2 regions of the Pseudovibrio sp. POLY-S9 genome follow, and region 2 is predicted to be linked to the other one. Evidence: predicted binding sites of a transcription regulator. Region 2 holds the regulator's gene; the other holds the start of a gene.
The links. The regulator HrcA, encoded in region 2, represses chaperone genes, less so after heat shock. The targets are predictions, from matches to a motif close to GTTAGCACTCNCNNNNNGNGAGTGCTAAC.
Positions count from the first base shown of each region.

Region 1: groES (co-chaperone GroES) is a predicted target of HrcA. The motif match lies at 3,421-3,449, and genes of this name have one in related genera.

Region 1 is NZ_LCWX01000191.1:23,547-28,464, reverse strand. Features, by position in the region: gene PPL9_RS18510 (NAD-dependent epimerase/dehydratase family protein) at 1-649, opposite strand, end outside; gene PPL9_RS18505 (DUF4268 domain-containing protein) at 774-1,220, opposite strand; gene groL (chaperonin GroEL) at 1,315-2,967, opposite strand; gene groES (co-chaperone GroES) at 3,032-3,319, opposite strand; gene PPL9_RS18490 (hypothetical protein) at 3,800-4,375, opposite strand; partial or broken gene PPL9_RS33490 (sigma 54-interacting transcriptional regulator) at 4,550-4,918, opposite strand, start outside.
Region 2 is NZ_LCWX01000145.1:268,361-279,681, forward strand. Features, by position in the region: gene phaZ (polyhydroxyalkanoate depolymerase) at 1-1,061, opposite strand, end outside; gene hemW (radical SAM family heme chaperone HemW) at 1,395-2,558, opposite strand; gene rdgB (RdgB/HAM1 family non-canonical purine NTP pyrophosphatase) at 2,637-3,278, opposite strand; gene rph (ribonuclease PH) at 3,278-3,997, opposite strand; gene hrcA (heat-inducible transcriptional repressor HrcA) at 4,189-5,274, shown strand; gene PPL9_RS13490 (molybdopterin-synthase adenylyltransferase MoeB) at 5,291-6,109, shown strand; gene PPL9_RS13495 (TonB-dependent receptor) at 6,262-8,337, opposite strand; gene aqpZ (aquaporin Z) at 8,573-9,277, opposite strand; gene PPL9_RS13505 (M2 family metallopeptidase) at 9,996-11,321, shown strand, end outside.

The DNA.
Region 1 (4,918 bases), on a different contig from region 2:
TGGCAATCTCGTCGCCTTGCAGAATGCTGAAACCATTCCCGCCTTCAAGTGCACCGGCAACAAGTGCGCGTGCAACTGCTGCCCCCTCAATTGGACGATATTTGCGCAAAGGGCCTTTAAAGAGAAACGAAAGCCGTGGCAGCACCGACGCGGCAAGCCCCTCAGCAAAGCGTTGTTCCTGACGCTCACCAAGCAACAAAGACGGTCGGAACACTTTTGTGCAAGCATAAGACAACCCACGAACCGCCTCTTCAAGCTCCCCTTTGACCTTCAGATAGGAGTTGGAACTGCCCGCTGCTGCACCAATCGAAGAAACCATGAGAAACTGCTCAGCACCTGCTTCACGTGCCAACCGTGTAAGGTCGTAGGCAAGCTGGAAGTCAATCGCGTAAAACGCTTCTTTTGAGCCGGCTGCCTTCAGCGTGGTCCCCAGACAGCAGAACACATCCGTCACGTTCATTGGCAGTTGAAGGCTGGAAAAATCGCTGAAATCGGTCAGATGCAAACGAAGCTTATCATCTTCAATCGCTGGATCTTTGCGCACAACTGCATGAACCTCGTCATACGCCTCACTGGCAAGCAGCAGCCGAACCACCTCAGAACCAATCAGCCCAGTTGCACCAAAGACCATCGCCACACGATTTTTCATAGGAAATTTCTCCGATTATCAGCCAAAGCAGATTGGTAGATCAGGGTGAGAGTTTAAAACTCGAGCAAATTGAAGCCTAATGCAAAAAATAAGAGCACCATTTCAGGTGCTTTCATTTCGATTGCTATTTGGGAATGGCAGAGAGCAGCGGGAAGAGTGCCATATGGAAGTTTCCGAGCCAGGTTACATACCAGTCCGCAAGCTCTGGCATTGTCGTGTTGGTGCCAAGATCAACATCTCTCTTCCATAACACGATGCTGCAATATCGAGCATGTTCAGCAGGGTCCCAATCAAGTGATGCACCGATCTCTGTCTCTACATGTTCTTTTTGGCGTAGCAGTTCTTTGAAGTAGGCCTCGCCGGGCTCATTCCGAAAGTTGATCATAACTTTCGCGCAGTTTTCTTCATCCAGGTAATGGAGACTCAGATAGGCGTTCGGTATGCCAAATTTGATGTCGTAGTAACTTCCGTCAGGAACATTATTTCTCAGTTTAATCGGCAGTTTAGTGTCAGACATCTGGTCTTTGACTGCTTGCCAAATATCATGATGTTTTTGTTTTAGTTCACTCATGAGTTGTTTTTTCCTAGCTGAAGCTGTTTGTGACAATGCAAAAAAGGGCACCCCGAAGGATGCCCTAATTCGTTTAAGCGTTGGTTGGCTTGGCTTAGAAGCCCATGCCGCCCATGCCGCCCATGCCGCCGTCCATAGGAGGCATTGCTGGGCCAGCGTCTTTCTTAGGCAGTTCAGCTACCATTGCTTCGGTAGTGATCAGCAGGCCTGCAACAGATGCTGCGTCCTGAAGAGCTGTACGAACAACCTTGGTTGGATCGATGATGCCAGCTTCAATCATGTTGACGTATTCTTCGGTCTGGGCATTGAAGCCGAAGGTTTCGTCAGCAATGTTGTCCTGGATCTTGCCAGCAACGATGGAACCTTCAACGCCGGAGTTTTCAGCGATCTGGCGAAGTGGAGCTTCAAGAGCGCGCAGAACGATCTTGATACCAGCTTCAATGTCAACGTTCTCGGAAGATACTTTCTCAACAGCAGCTTTTGCACGAAGAAGAGCACAACCACCACCTGGTACGATACCTTCTTCAACAGCAGCGCGTGTTGCGTTCAGGGCATCGTCGATGCGGTCTTTTTTCTCTTTAACTTCTACTTCAGTTGCACCACCAACGCGGATAACTGCAACACCGCCAGCAAGCTTAGCAAGACGTTCCTGCAGCTTTTCGCGGTCGTAGTCAGAAGAAGTTTCTTCGATCTGAGCTTTGATCTGGGAAACGCGTGCTTCGATGTCAGCTTTTTCGCCAGCACCATCAACAATGGTGGTGGTTTCCTTGGTGATGTTCACTTTGTCAGCAGTGCCGAGCATGTCAACAGTCACGTTTTCCAGCTTGATGCCGAGATCGTCGGAGATCACGGTACCACCGGTCAGGATAGCGATGTCTTCAAGCATTGCTTTACGACGGTCACCGAAGCCAGGAGCTTTAACAGCAGCAATCTTCAGGCCACCACGCAGTTTGTTCACTACGAGAGTTGCCAGTGCTTCACCTTCAACATCTTCAGCGATGATGATGAGTGGGCGGGAAGACTGAACAGCGCTTTCAAGGATTGGAAGCATTGGCTGCAGGTTGGAAAGCTTTTTCTCGTGCAGGAGAATGAGTGGCTTTTCCAGGTCTGCAATCATCTTCTCAGCGTTGGTGACGAAGTATGGAGAAAGGTAACCGCGGTCGAACTGCATACCTTCAACAACTTCAAGCTCTGTCTCAAGAGACTTAGCTTCTTCAACGGTGATAACACCTTCGTTGCCAACGCGCTGCATTGCTTCAGCAATGTCTTCACCGATCTGAGTGTCACCGTTAGCGGAGATAGTGCCAACCTGTGCAACTTCGTCAGTAGAAGAGATAGACTTGGAACGGGAAGTCAGGTCTGCAACAGCAGCAGCAGTTGCCATGTCAACGCCGCGCTTCAGGTCCATTGGGTTCATGCCAGCAGCAACGAACTTTGCACCTTCTTTAACGATAGCCTGCGCCAGAACTGTCGCAGTTGTTGTACCGTCACCAGCAATGTCGTTGGTTTTGGAAGCAACTTCACGCACCATCTGTGCGCCCATGTTTTCGAACTTGTCTTCAAGTTCGATTTCCTTCGCAACAGAAACACCGTCTTTGGTGATGCGTGGTGCGCCGAATGCTTTATCCAGAACAACGTTACGACCTTTAGGGCCGAGGGTAACTTTTACAGCGTTTGCAAGGATGTCGACGCCTTTAAGCATCTTATCGCGGGCATCGGAGCCGAATTTGACTTCTTTAGCAGCCATGGTTTTGTCTCACTTAATTCTTGAATAAGAGAAGGGATCGTAGGGTCTCAACAATGGCTTGGAATTAAGCCAGGATACCCATGATGTCGGATTCCTTCATGATCAGCAGGTCTTCGCCGTCGATCTTAACTTCAGTACCGGACCATTTGCCGAACAGAACACGGTCACCAGCTTTAACGTCGATAGCGATCAGCTCACCGTTGTCCTTACGTGCGCCAGCGCCAACAGCGATAACTTCGCCTTCCTGTGGCTTTTCTTTTGCAGTGTCAGGAATGATGATGCCACCAGCTGTTTTTTCTTCAGACTCAATGCGGCGAACGACAACACGGTCGTGTAGCGGACGAAACTTCATAATTGGCTCTTCCTCTCATACGCGAGCGCCCCTTTTAGGCAACGCCCGGACGCGAAGGTTAAAAACTTTGAGAGTGGGTGAAACCTTGCGGGCCCACAGTGATTAGCACTCCCAAAGGCAGAGTGCTAACAACCGTGAAATGATGTAGTTTCACCCTCTGGTATAGTCAAGGAGAGAGCAGCAAAAAAATATTTTGGAGCGCAAAAAATATAGGAATACTGCGAGAAATTGGGGGCAATTTGGGAACAGTCTCAACTCATCCTAGACGAATGGACTGTCTGTGCTGCCTGCACGGGAATTTCCGGAATCAGCGCAAAAGAAAAGCCGGCTTTAAGATTAAAGCCAGCTTTTGAACTTTAACAGGAAGCTTTCAGGTCTTAGAGCGTGTTCCCGAAAAGTGGTTCCGGTTTTTGGATAAGAATACGCGCAAAATTAAAGAGTTAGAGCTTGGTGCGTGAATGCATATGAACGCAACATGCTCTAATTCTGAAGAGGCGCGTCCTTCATGGAAAACGGAAGCTCAAAGCTGCCGGACTTTTCCGAGTTCTCGTCGTTAAACTGCACCTTCAGCACATAGTCTCCAGCTTGCAGCCCTTTAAGGTTGAAGCTCAAAGATGTCTGATACTCGCGGATTTGGTTGAAGCTTGCCGAGTGCAAGGCGGTAAACCCGTCCTGAGAAGCAAGCACCTGACCAGTGGTGTTGCGCAGTTCAAAGTCAACACTCAGATCAATCGCATATGTGCTGCCCATCTCTTTGTAAGAGAAGCCAACAGGCTCAGCATAAACGGTCAATGGATCACCGCTCTGGAACTCTGTCGTCTCCAGAGGCGTGTAAGCCCCATAACTCTCAGCTGGTAGTGCGATGAATTTTGCTGCCGTAAAAGCGAGTGGCTGCTGCTGCCAGGCAATGGTGTAGGCGTCCTGAGCAGCTTTAAAGCCAGCGCTCGGCGCACTCTTGTCTTCAGCAGATGCAGCGCTACCCAACAAAGCAACCGCAAAAATAGAACAGGCTGCAGCTTTTGCGTAAGCTGACATCCCTCTCACTGTAAATGGCATTGTTAGCCCCCTAGAGCCAGCAGAACACAATATCTGCGGCACTCACCTGATTCTTGGCGGTGGTATAGCTCTTAAATCTAAGGGAGACAATACTGCCCCATTTGTTGAGGCAGCTTAGATATGCGTCACGAAGACATTCCTCATGCGATGGTTAAGCAATTACCACGCAATTGATCAGGCACCAGCTCGTTCAGCCCAGGATTGCTTCTTCCGGTAGATGGTCGAGGGGCTGATTTCCAAGGCGGCAGCTGCAAGAGCAATGTTGCCGTCAAAAGTTTCAAGCGTGGTCTCGATAATCTGCTTTTCCTGAAACCACAGCGGTTCGATTGACCGCCCCATGGAAGGCATCGGTTCGCTTGCGCTGAAGGCAATCTCGGAAAGAACAGGAACAGCCTGGTCACGCAGCAAAGGAGAGAGCATGAGTTCAGTGACTTCATCACCGTCATTCATGACCACAAGCTGGCGAATGACATTCTCCAGTTCGCGCACGTTACCCGGCCAGCTGTGCTGCAATAAAAGAGCCTCCGCATAGGTCGAAAAACG
Region 2 (11,321 bases):
GAAATGTCGTCGTTTTCGCCTTCAACGGTAAACAGCGCCGTGCCGGTGATCTTTTTCGGATCAACCATCTTGCCACGATGCATCATTTCGCCTTTTGGCAACGAATGCTCGATGAACACGGTCTCCACGGTTTGGAGATAGAATTCGGAGGTCAGATCCATAACAGCGAGATATTCATCATAGAAGTCACGATGCTTCTCAGCGCTGTCACCATCACCCTCAATCAGATGCTGGAAGAAATCGCGATGGGCAACCATGTGCCGGTCCAGATTCATGCTCATGAAGCCAGAGAGCTGGAGGAAGCCCGGATAAACCTGTCGTGTGAAGCCTTTGTGGGGGAAAGGAACTTCCATAACAACATTGCGCTTGAACCAATCGATACCTTTTTCGACGGCCAGATCATTCACGGCGGTTGGCGCTTCGCGGGTGTCAATTGGGCCACCCATCAGCGTCATAGTCGCCGGAGCGCATTTGTCTCCGTTCTCTTCCATCAAGGCAACGGCGGCATAAACTGGAACGGATGGCTGGCAAACCGCCAGAACGTGCGTATTTGGCCCCAGATAATGCAGCATCTGCATGATGTATTCGATGTAATCGTCCAGGTCGAAACGGCCATCAGCTACAGGCACCTGTCGCGCGTCTTCCCAGTCCGTGATGTAAACATCCAGATTTGGCAGTAAGGCTTCAACAGTGCCGCGCAGAAGAGTTGCATAGTGGCCAGACATGGGTGAGACGATCAGAATTTTAGGATCGTCTTTTCTGCTTTGAGGTAAATCACGCTTGAAGTGTAACAGGCCGCAAAATGGTTTCGCCCAGATGATTTCTTCCGTGATGTCTACTTCTTTACCATCCACGACAGTGGTGTCGAGCTCAAACTCCGGCTTGCCATAACGACGGGTTACGCGCTCAAGCATCTCACAGGATGCAGCAACCGTGCGACCAACCTGCGTGTGTGACATGGGATTGAGCGGGTTCTGAAAGCACAATCTTGTCATGTCTGCTGCAGCCCGGACAGGGGACATCGCTGCATGGTTCATTTCATACAAGTGGTAGAACAGCACAGAATGTTTCCTCCCAAGACGTTCGCTTCAGCCAACTCTTGTTCATGTAATTCTTGATTTCCGCAACACGAATACACTTTAGCCCTAAGTGCTGCACCGCAAAAGTATAGACAGCTCTATACCTTTTCAGCAACATAGACTCATGGAGAAATTCAAACCAACCTTAACTTGCATTGAAGATCAATAGGTTCTTCACCATCGCTGAGGTACATGTCAGTGTAATCAATTATGTTGCATTGCACAATATGTAAATTAATACCCCAATCGAATCGAGTAATTCGACTGCAATTATTTCACTAAGTTGAAATCGCTAATGAATTTTATTTGGGAATGCTAATCGGAAGCCAGCTCAGCAATTACGGCATCCAGTAGGGGAAAGCCAGCTTGCGTTGCACGCAGGCGAGTGTTGCTTACCCATTCTACCATGCCGTTTTCCTGCAGATTTAACAATCTCTGCGGATTGAACTGACGGCCAGAGAGCTGTTCATAACGTGGTACGTCAATGCCTTCATGCAATCGCATACCCATCAACAACAACTCGTCACCCTGCTCGCCATGACCAAGTATGTCTTCAGAAATAGAGCCGTGGCCCTGACTTTCAACTAAGCCTAGCCATGTTTCCGGATGTTTTTCAGTCGAGGTTGCCAGCTTGGTGCCATCTTCCAGCGTCAATCGGCCGTGTGCACCCGGTCCAACACCGACGTAATCACCATAACGCCAGTAAATGAGGTTGTGCTGGCACTGAGTGTCAGGCGCCGCATGGTTTGAGACCTCATAGGCCGGCAAACCGCGTGCTGCTGTAACCTCCTGCGCCAGATCAAACATGTCTGCGGCTAGATCAGGGTCCAGCATCTCCAGCTTTCCAGCCGCATACAAGCGCTGGAACATGGTGCCGCTTTCGATGGTGAGCTGATACATGGAGAGGTGATCAGCGGCCAGATCGATAGCACGGTTGAGCTCTTGCTCCCATGCCGTCAAGGTTTGATTTGGGCGGGCGTAGATCAGATCAAACGAGATGCGCGGGAAAGTTTTGCGCGCAATTTCAACAGCTTGAATCGCCTCCGAAACAGAATGTTGGCGACCAAGGATCTTCAGTTCCTTGTCATCCAACGCCTGAATACCGACGGAGAGGCGGTTTACACCTGCAGATCTGTAGCCCACAAAGCGGGTTGCTTCCACGCTGGTTGGGTTGGCTTCCATGGAGATTTCAGCGGTGGACGGCAGATGCCAGAGGCGCGCAACTTCATTGAGGATTGTCTCAACGGTTTTCGGCTCCATCAAAGATGGCGTGCCGCCGCCGAAGAAGACGGAGTCAACCGTGCGACCCGGCACCATCTGCGCATAACGTGCCAGCTCTGTTGCCAGAGCTTTGGCGTAATGTTCCTGCGAAACCGGCTGGTGGCGCACGTGGGAGTTAAAGTCACAATATGGGCATTTTGCCAAACAAAAAGGCCAATGCACGTAAATCCCAAAGCCGCCAACCGGTGACACAGTCATTCTTTTTCCTTTGCGTTTGCCAGCTCATTTGCACGAGTTCTTATCCGAAAACTGGAAGCCACTTTTCGGGAACGCGTATTACGCCGGCAAGCACTCTTTTTGAAACTTAACAAAGGCACGGGCGCGATGAGACAGCGCTTCGCCTTCTTTTGTTTTGTGTTTTTCTTGTTTGTCCATCTCACCGAAGGTTCTATCAAAACCTTCCGGAACGAACATTGGATCGTAGCCGAAGCCTTCCAGACCGCGCGGAGGCCATGCCAGTTCGCCATGGATCTCACCACGATAGAACTGAGTGTGCCCATCCGGCCATGCCATACACAGCACAGCAACGAAGTAAGCAGTCCGGTCTGTTGCGTTCGTTTCGGTCAGCTTGTCCTGCACGGCCTGCATGGCAACGCCAAAGTCTTTGCCTGGCCCAGCCCAACGTGCGGAGTAGATGCCCGGATCGCCGTTCAGGCCGTTTACACAAAAACCGCTGTCATCCGCAAGGGCTGGCAAGCCAGTGGCCGTTGCCGCAGCAAGTGCTTTGATCGCAGCGTTTGCTTCAAACGTGTCGCCATCTTCCACTGGCTCTGGCAGGTTCAGATCACCAGCAGAGAGAACTTCAAAGCCATGCGGTGCAAGCATGTCCTGAATTTCGCGCAGCTTGCCCTTGTTGTGACTGGCAAGCACGAGCTTGCCAGGTTCCAGGCGGCGGTTTTCTGTTGTGTCTGCCTGCATCAGAGCACCGTCAGCTTCTGCAGTTCAACCAGTTTGGAAATGGACTGTTTTGCAAGACCCATGAGCTGGCCGAGTTCTTCTTCGGAGAATGGCTCACCTTCAGCAGTACCCTGAATTTCAACAATGCCGCCTTTGCCAGTCATGACGAAGTTTGCGTCAGTGTCAGCAGAGGAGTCTTCGATGTAATCCAGATCAGCAACCGGAGTACCTTCGTAGATGCCGCAGGAGATCGCTGCGATGTGGTCTTTGAGAACCTTATCGGTTTTGACCATGTCGCGCGCTTCCATCCATTTCAGACAGTCGTGCAGAGCAACCCAAGCGCCGGTGATAGACGCTGTACGGGTGCCGCCGTCTGCCTGAATGACATCACAGTCAACGGAGATCTGACGCTCGCCCAGAGCACCCAGATCAACGACAGCACGCAGAGAGCGGCCAATGAGGCGCTGGATTTCCTGAGTACGGCCAGACTGCTTGCCTGCGGAGGATTCACGGCGCATACGGTCATGAGTTGCGCGTGGCAGCATGCCGTATTCTGCAGTTACCCAGCCACGGTTCTGACCACGGAGCCACGGCGGAACACGCTCTTCCAAACTTGCGGTACACAGAACATGGGTATCGCCGAATTTGATCAGGCAGGAGCCTTCGGCATGTTTGGCAACACCGCGCTCCAGGCTGACTGGACGCATTTCTTCTGGTGTACGTTTGGATGGACGGTTCAAGGCAAGCTCCCTCGGGTTGCTTAATAGCTACAAATTCACAAATGGTATTGCGGATCTTTTAGCTGCGGATTGCCGTTAGCGCAAAGGCTGGTTTTGGTTTGAGAGGCTATTTTCTGCTAAAAATGAGTTTTGGCTGTTCAATTGTCCTGTGTTAGGGATTGAATACAGGCTTTGGCCCAAACCTGCTGTTGATGTGGAGTACCGATACCGTGACGAGCGTTCCTCCTTCTGTCCCTCTTGAGGATCTTGATGAACGTTCCCGTGAGGTCTTCCGGCGCATTGTCGAGAACTACCTTGATACCGGCGAACCGTTGGGGTCTCGCAACCTTGCACGCGGGCTTTCGCAACCTCTGTCTCCGGCCTCTATTCGCAACGTAATGGCAGATCTGGAGCACCATGGGCTGCTCTACTCTCCGCACACCAGTGCTGGACGCTTGCCGACGCAGTCTGGTCTTCGTCTGTTCGTGGACGGTTTTTTGGAAGTTGGCGATCTGACCAAGGAAGAGCGCGAGCAGATTGCCGTTCAGGTGAAGGCTAAAGGTGGTGAGAAAACACCGGAACAAGTTCTGACCGAAGCCAGTCAGATGTTATCTGGTTTGAGCCGCGGGGCGGGGGTTGTTCTTTCCAACAAGACGGACACCACCCTTCGCCATATCGAGTTTGTGCAGATTGAACCGCTTAAAGCGCTTGTTGTGCTGGTGAGTGAGGACGGTTCCGTTGAAAACCGTGTTGTCGATCTGCCTGCTGGCTTGCCACCGTCTGCATTAACCGAAGCCTCGAATTACCTCAACTCCATCATCAGAAACCGCACGCTAGCCGATGCGCAATCTGAGCTAGTTCGGCAGCGAAACGAATTTCAAGCCGAGCTGGATACGCTGACGTCCAAAGTGGTGGATGCAGGTGTTGCTGTTTGGGGTGGGGACAAGAATGATCCCGGAACACTGATCGTGCGTGGACGCTCCAACCTGCTGGAAAACGTGGGTGCGAAGGAAGATCTGGAGCGTATTCGCTTACTGTTTGATGATTTGGAGAACAAGAGTGAGCTGATCCGCCTGCTCGATCTTGCAAAGGGCGGCGAAGGCGTACGTATTTTTATCGGGTCAGAAAACAAGCTGTTCTCGCTTTCCGGTTCTTCCTTGATCGTGTCTCCATACCGCGATAGTGAACAGCGCGTTGTGGGCGTTCTTGGTGTTATCGGGCCGACTCGTCTCAATTATGCGCGTGTCATTCCCATGGTGGATTACACAGCCCGACTGGTGAGCCGTATGCTCGGTTAAACTACTGGAGTCCCAATTGCTTTCCCTTACAGCTTCTGAACTGGAACGTTATGCCCGCCACATTGTCCTGCGGGATGTTGGTGGCCCGGGACAACAAAAACTAAAAGCTGCGCGTGTTTTGGTGATTGGAGCAGGGGGGCTTGGTGCGCCGGTTCTGCAATACCTTGCGGCGGCTGGCGTCGGCACCATCGGCATTGTTGATGATGATGTTGTTTCACTGTCTAACCTTCAGCGTCAGATCATCCATGACACGGAGAAGCTTGGCGAGCCTAAAGTTGCCAGTGCGGCGGAGGCGATCGCTCGGCTGAACCCGAATGTGCGCGTTGTTCCGCATCCGACACGCATTAGTGGGCAAAATGCCATGGCGTTGATCAACGATTACCATATCGTGGTTGATGGCTCTGATAACTTTGCCACTCGCTATCTCGTTTCGGATGCGTGCTTTTATGCTGGCCGTCCTTTAGTTACGGCTGCTGTGGGTCAGTTTGACGGCTCTGTTACGCTGCTGAAACCATTTGAGCGCGATGATGAGGGCAACTACATCAACCCAACTTATCGCTGCCTGTTCCCCAAACGCCCTGAGGCTGGCTCCATACCAACCTGCACAGAGGCGGGTGTTTTGGGTGCTTTGACAGGCCTGGTTGGCACATTGCAGGCGCTTGAGGTGATCAAGGAAATCGTTGGGTTTGGTGAAGGTCTGGTTGGGCGCTTGTTGCTGGCAGACACACTGAGCATGCATTTTGAAACCATCAAGTACAAACGCACTACAAAGAACCCGCTCAACGGCGACACTCCAAAAACATGGAGTGAAATGCTGGAAATTGAGCACGGCTGATCCAGCGTAATTGAGTTACAAAAGAAAACGGCGGAGAATTTCTTCCCCGCCGATCCCGGCCTTTCCGCCACAGAAGGCCTAGCCTCATTCAGGCAAACCTGTCTCACCAGCATTGTCAGACACACTGCATTTGCAGCACACCGAAGAGAGGCTTAAAACGTTTTCGCCAAGCTAAGCTTGAAGGACCGACCTTTGCCTTCGGTTTCACTCAGATGCGCTGTGTGTTTCTGATCGAAGATATTGGTCACGCTTGCGCGCACTTCTGAGCCTGCAAGGAACCCATCTTCAGGCTTCCAGGCTAAACGCGCACTGTGCAGCGCATAACCTGGCGAAGCATCGTCAGCATCGTTCACGCGGTCCTGTTCTGCGTATAGATCAGAGCGCCAGGAAACATCCAGATTATAGTCAGTAATCTTATATCCTACTGAAAGGAAAAGATTATCTGCCGCTACGCTATCCAGATATTCATCATCAGAAAGGTTGTCACCCCGTGTAACTGAAGCACCCAGATTGCCGTACCAGCTGTCTGAGGAATAACCTGCTTCTAATTCGATGCCTTTGATCCGCGCCTCATCAATAGCAGTTGTGATTGTCTTGCCCGTTGCATGATCGCGAGAGGAATAGAGGTAGTTGTCGATGCTGTTGTAAAAGCCCGTTACTTTGAAGCGAAGGCTATCATTTTCCAACAATACGTCATTGAATTTCAAGCCTAAGCCAGCTTCTAAATTGTTAGATTTTTCTTTTCCGAGATCGGTAAAGCCATCACCCGAGAAAACTTCATCCAAAACTGGCATGCGTTCTGTGTGTGCAACAGAACCAAAGACATTCAGCCAGTTTGTCAGCTCATAAATTGCTGCAAGTTTTGGAGAATAGGCCGTCTCATCCAAATCTTTACGCAGAGCCACGCCAGTCCCCGGCTTCAGGCGAGAATGGTCAACACGCATTCCAGGAATGAGTGTAAGGCGGTCATGAATTACAAACTCAGCCTGCCCGAACACACCAAGAGTGTGTGTTTCACCTTCTGGATGAGATGAGGAGCCCGGCGTTGAGCTTCCATCCGGGTTCAGACGCGGGTTGAGGCGCTCCTGATATTTCCCTTCCACCCCGTAAGTGAAGTAGGTCTGTACACCTTCGGAAAGCCGAAATTCCGATGTGTTTTCCAGTTTTGCCTGCCAGTTGTTGTAGACGTACTCAGCTTCAGTTCCCAAAGGAGCACCAGGACCTGCGCGGAACGTAATATCATCCAAATCACGCTTGGTCTGGCTCCAGGATACCTGCGCTTTTACATCCAACAAATCATTGCCAGAAAAAGCGTTTTCATAAGCAAGTAGTGCCTGTTGTTCGCTTGTTGTTTGGTCCGCATAACCAAATCCGGGACTAAAGGTTGTCTGGTCATATAGGCCATACCCAGACTTATTGACGTTGAAATAGCTTGCAGTAAGAGATTGATCGTTATCGGCACCGAAGCTGTATTTCAGCTTGGCGAGGCCCGAGAGATCTGTCATGCGGGAGTTGCCGAGATCTGCGCCATCAGCACCCTCATAGTCTCCATCACGGCCATAGTTCAGGTTGACCAATAGCTCCAGATTTTCCAGAGGTCGGGCAGCGACTGTAACTGTGCTTCGCGCACCATTGCCGTTCGAGTCCCACATGACTTTGGTGCGGACGGCCAGTTTGTCATCTCCCTCCAGCAAATCGCTAGCATCTTTCGTGCGCGCACTGACCACGCCACCAAGCGCGCCTGCGCTGAACAATGTGGAGGCAGCTGGTCCACGCAGAACCTCGACTTCCTTAAGCAACTCAGAATCGAAGAAGAAAGAGCCTGCACGGTACATCTCGAAGTAAGAGGTGACGCCATCCACTTGAATGATATTACGATTTTCACCGGAACCGAGAGCAGAGCCGATGCCGCGAATATTGATGGACTGCCCCAACGCATTATCGGCATTTATAGTGGTGATCCCCGGGACCGCATCGAGGATCTCACCCAATGTGCTTGCTTGGGCTGCTTCAATTTGCTCCTGAGAGACTGAAGTCACAGCCTGAGGTGTATCAATCGCCACCTTCTCTTTACCTGCTGAAACAATGATTTCATCCAGCATGGTCGCAGGGCTGTCGGCAGCAACAGGCTGTGTAGCTTCCTGCGCTGAAACAGCCGCAGAAATCAGGGCGAGCGAGAGGGTTGTGCTGGCCAGGAGGGCCGCACGGGAATAGCGCGAAATGGACATGGTCGCCTCAGTCTGAATTTTTACGGGAGTGGCTGGCTGAGACGCTGCTTTGGCTAGCTTGTGTTTGCGTTCTGCAAACGTTGTTTCTATCCGTGTTTTATAAACATGAATATAATAGTCAAGTTTTAAATTGAGGGTTTTTCCCTAGCTGGGGATTGAGTGCATTCATCAGAAAAGCCTCCTTCGCAGGTTCCTGACTGCGAAGGAGGCCAGAAAACGATTGTATCTCCGTTGGTTAATCTGTTTCTTCACGACCACAGGTGCCGATGATCCAGCAAACTGCCGCTCCGATGAGCGCTCCAACTATTGGTGCCAGCCAGAACAACCAAAGCTGGTCCAGTGCCCAACCACCGTTGACAATCGCTGTTGCCGTGGACCGAGCCGGATTTAAAGATGCGCCCGAGATGGGGATCGCGATGATGTGCATGCATGTCAGCATCAGGCCGATGGCAAGCGGAGCGAGGGCTGCAGGTGCTTTTTTGGAGGTTGCACCAATAATAACAATCAAGAACAGCGCTGTGACTGTGATTTCGGTAATACCGACCGCAATTTCAGAAAAGCCGCCATTGGAGTGCTCTCCATAACCGTTGGAAGCAAAGCCCGGAGGGTCGCCCGGGCCATGGGCGAGAATGATCCAGAATACAAAGGCTGCTGTTGTGCCGCCAATCACCTGCGCGATGATATAGGGGACCACATCTGAGGTTGGGAACCGTTTTGCAGCCCAAAGGCCGATGGTCACCGATGGATTGAAATGAGCACCTGACACATTGCCAAACGCGTAAGCCATACAGACAACTGAAAGACCAACCGCAAAGGCAACGCCCAGCAAGCCAGATCCGCCATACCACTCAACCGGTGCATAGGACACCAATGCCCCACCGCACACAGCGGAGACCAGAGCAAAGGTTCCTACAAATTCTGCGCCTAGTTTCCTCAACATGACACTTCTCCTCATATTGATTTGAGGGAGGTATCACAGTGAGATTTCTAACTTACGTTTAGGGTAACCAGAAATCTAACGATTGCCTTAAGCATGCATTGCTAGATCCTTAGGAGGGCACTAGCATGAATGGAGGCGGAACTTCTTTTTTCTTCATATGGTTAGAAATGTGCCTCAGCCTCTTTCAGCTCGGCACATGCATGCCAATTGGTGATTTTGCATGTGCTGAATATGCCGAGAATGCCAAAGACCGCGAAACTGGAGAAGAGCCAAAAGGCTGAATTGGCAATGAGGCCAGCCAGAGCGGGTACTAAACACCACGGTGAATGTTTGAACCGTTGCCAGAGCAGAAGCTTCGTTTTCTTTGTCATCATCTGGTGTCAAATGGAGAGCGAACAGCTTCTGGAGATAGAACGACATGAAGTTTGCCTCGACTCGCAAGGAGGGCTGTCACTTACTCAAAATGTCGTTTTAAAACGCAATCATTATACCGTTTCAGGCATTGCAGCTATGTGCGTGAAACGGGCTCAGTGTTGAAGATTCTTCTAAATTGCTAATGCAATAATTTTGCTAGATCAATCCAAAAATAGGAGAAATATCGCGATGAAACGGGCTAGACTTACGGGATAAAACCCTTACCGTAACGGCATAACAGAGAGATTATGCATTAGAAATGCATCTAGAATCTCTAAAATATGCCATGGTTGGGGAGGCTGCCTTGAAGCGGTTGTTATCTGTATTGCCCGCACTTTCACTCGCTCTCATTCCGCTGAGTTCAGCACAAGCTGACGCCGATAGTAAAGTCAACGTTGAGGATGCAAGAACGTTTATTGAAACCTCCGAAAAAGCCATTCAGGAGATCGGCGAAGAAGCGGGCCGCGTTGCTTGGGTGAATGCTAATTTCATCACCTATGACACCAACTGGCTGAATGCGTTAATGTCGGAGCGCACCACGAAGCTCTACGTTTCTCTTGCCAATCAGACCAAGCAGTATGACGGCCTTGACCTTCCGCCAGACCTTGCTCGGAAAATGAAGCTTTTGAAGCTGAACCTGACATTGCCTGCCCCTGAGAATGACCCTGCCAAGATCAAGAAACTTGCGCAGATCAATACCGAGATGGAAACCATTTACGGCACGGGCAAGTATGAGATTGATGGCGAGGCGCTGTCTCTTTCCAAGATCAGCCGCATCATGGCGACAAGTCGTGATTACGATAAGCTGCTGGAAGTCTGGAAAGGCTGGCGCACTGTCTCTCCGCCTATGAAGGACATGTACACGGAGATGGTCGGCATCGCCAACCAGGGTTCCAGTGAGCTGGGCTTTAAAGACACTGGCTCCATGTGGCGTTCCAAATACGACATGGATCCGGATGAATTCCGGCAGGATGTTGATCGCCTCTGGGGTGAAGTGAAGCCGCTTTACGACAGCTTGCATTGTTATGTACGCGATAAGTTGGCAGATCATTACGGGGCCGATAAAGTACCTGCGGACGGGCCAATTCCTGCGCATTTGCTGGGTAATATGTGGGCTCAATCCTGGGGCAACATCTATCCGCTTGTTGCTGCTGATGGGGACGAGCAAGGCTACGACCTGACCAAGTTGCTGGAAGAGCAGAACTATACGCCGCTCAAAATGGTGAAGACGGCGGAAGGGTTCTTCACCTCGCTTGGCTTTGACCCGCTGCCTGAGACGTTTTATGAGCGCTCGTTGATTACCGAACCGCGTGACCGTGATGTGCAGTGTCATGCATCTGCCTGGAACGTGGATGGCAAGGATGATCTACGCATCAAAATGTGCACCGAGGTGACGGGGGAGGATTTCAATACCGTCCACCACGAACTAGGTCACAACTTCTACCAGCGCGCTTACAATCACCAGTCGCCTATGTATCAGGATGACCCGAACGATGGGTTCCACGAAGCGATTGGCGACATGGTGAGCCTGTCCATTACGCCTAAGTACTTGAAGCAGATCGGCCTTCTGCCGCTTGATGCTTCAGAAGAGGTCAACACCAACATCCTGTTGGCTCAGGCACTGGACAAG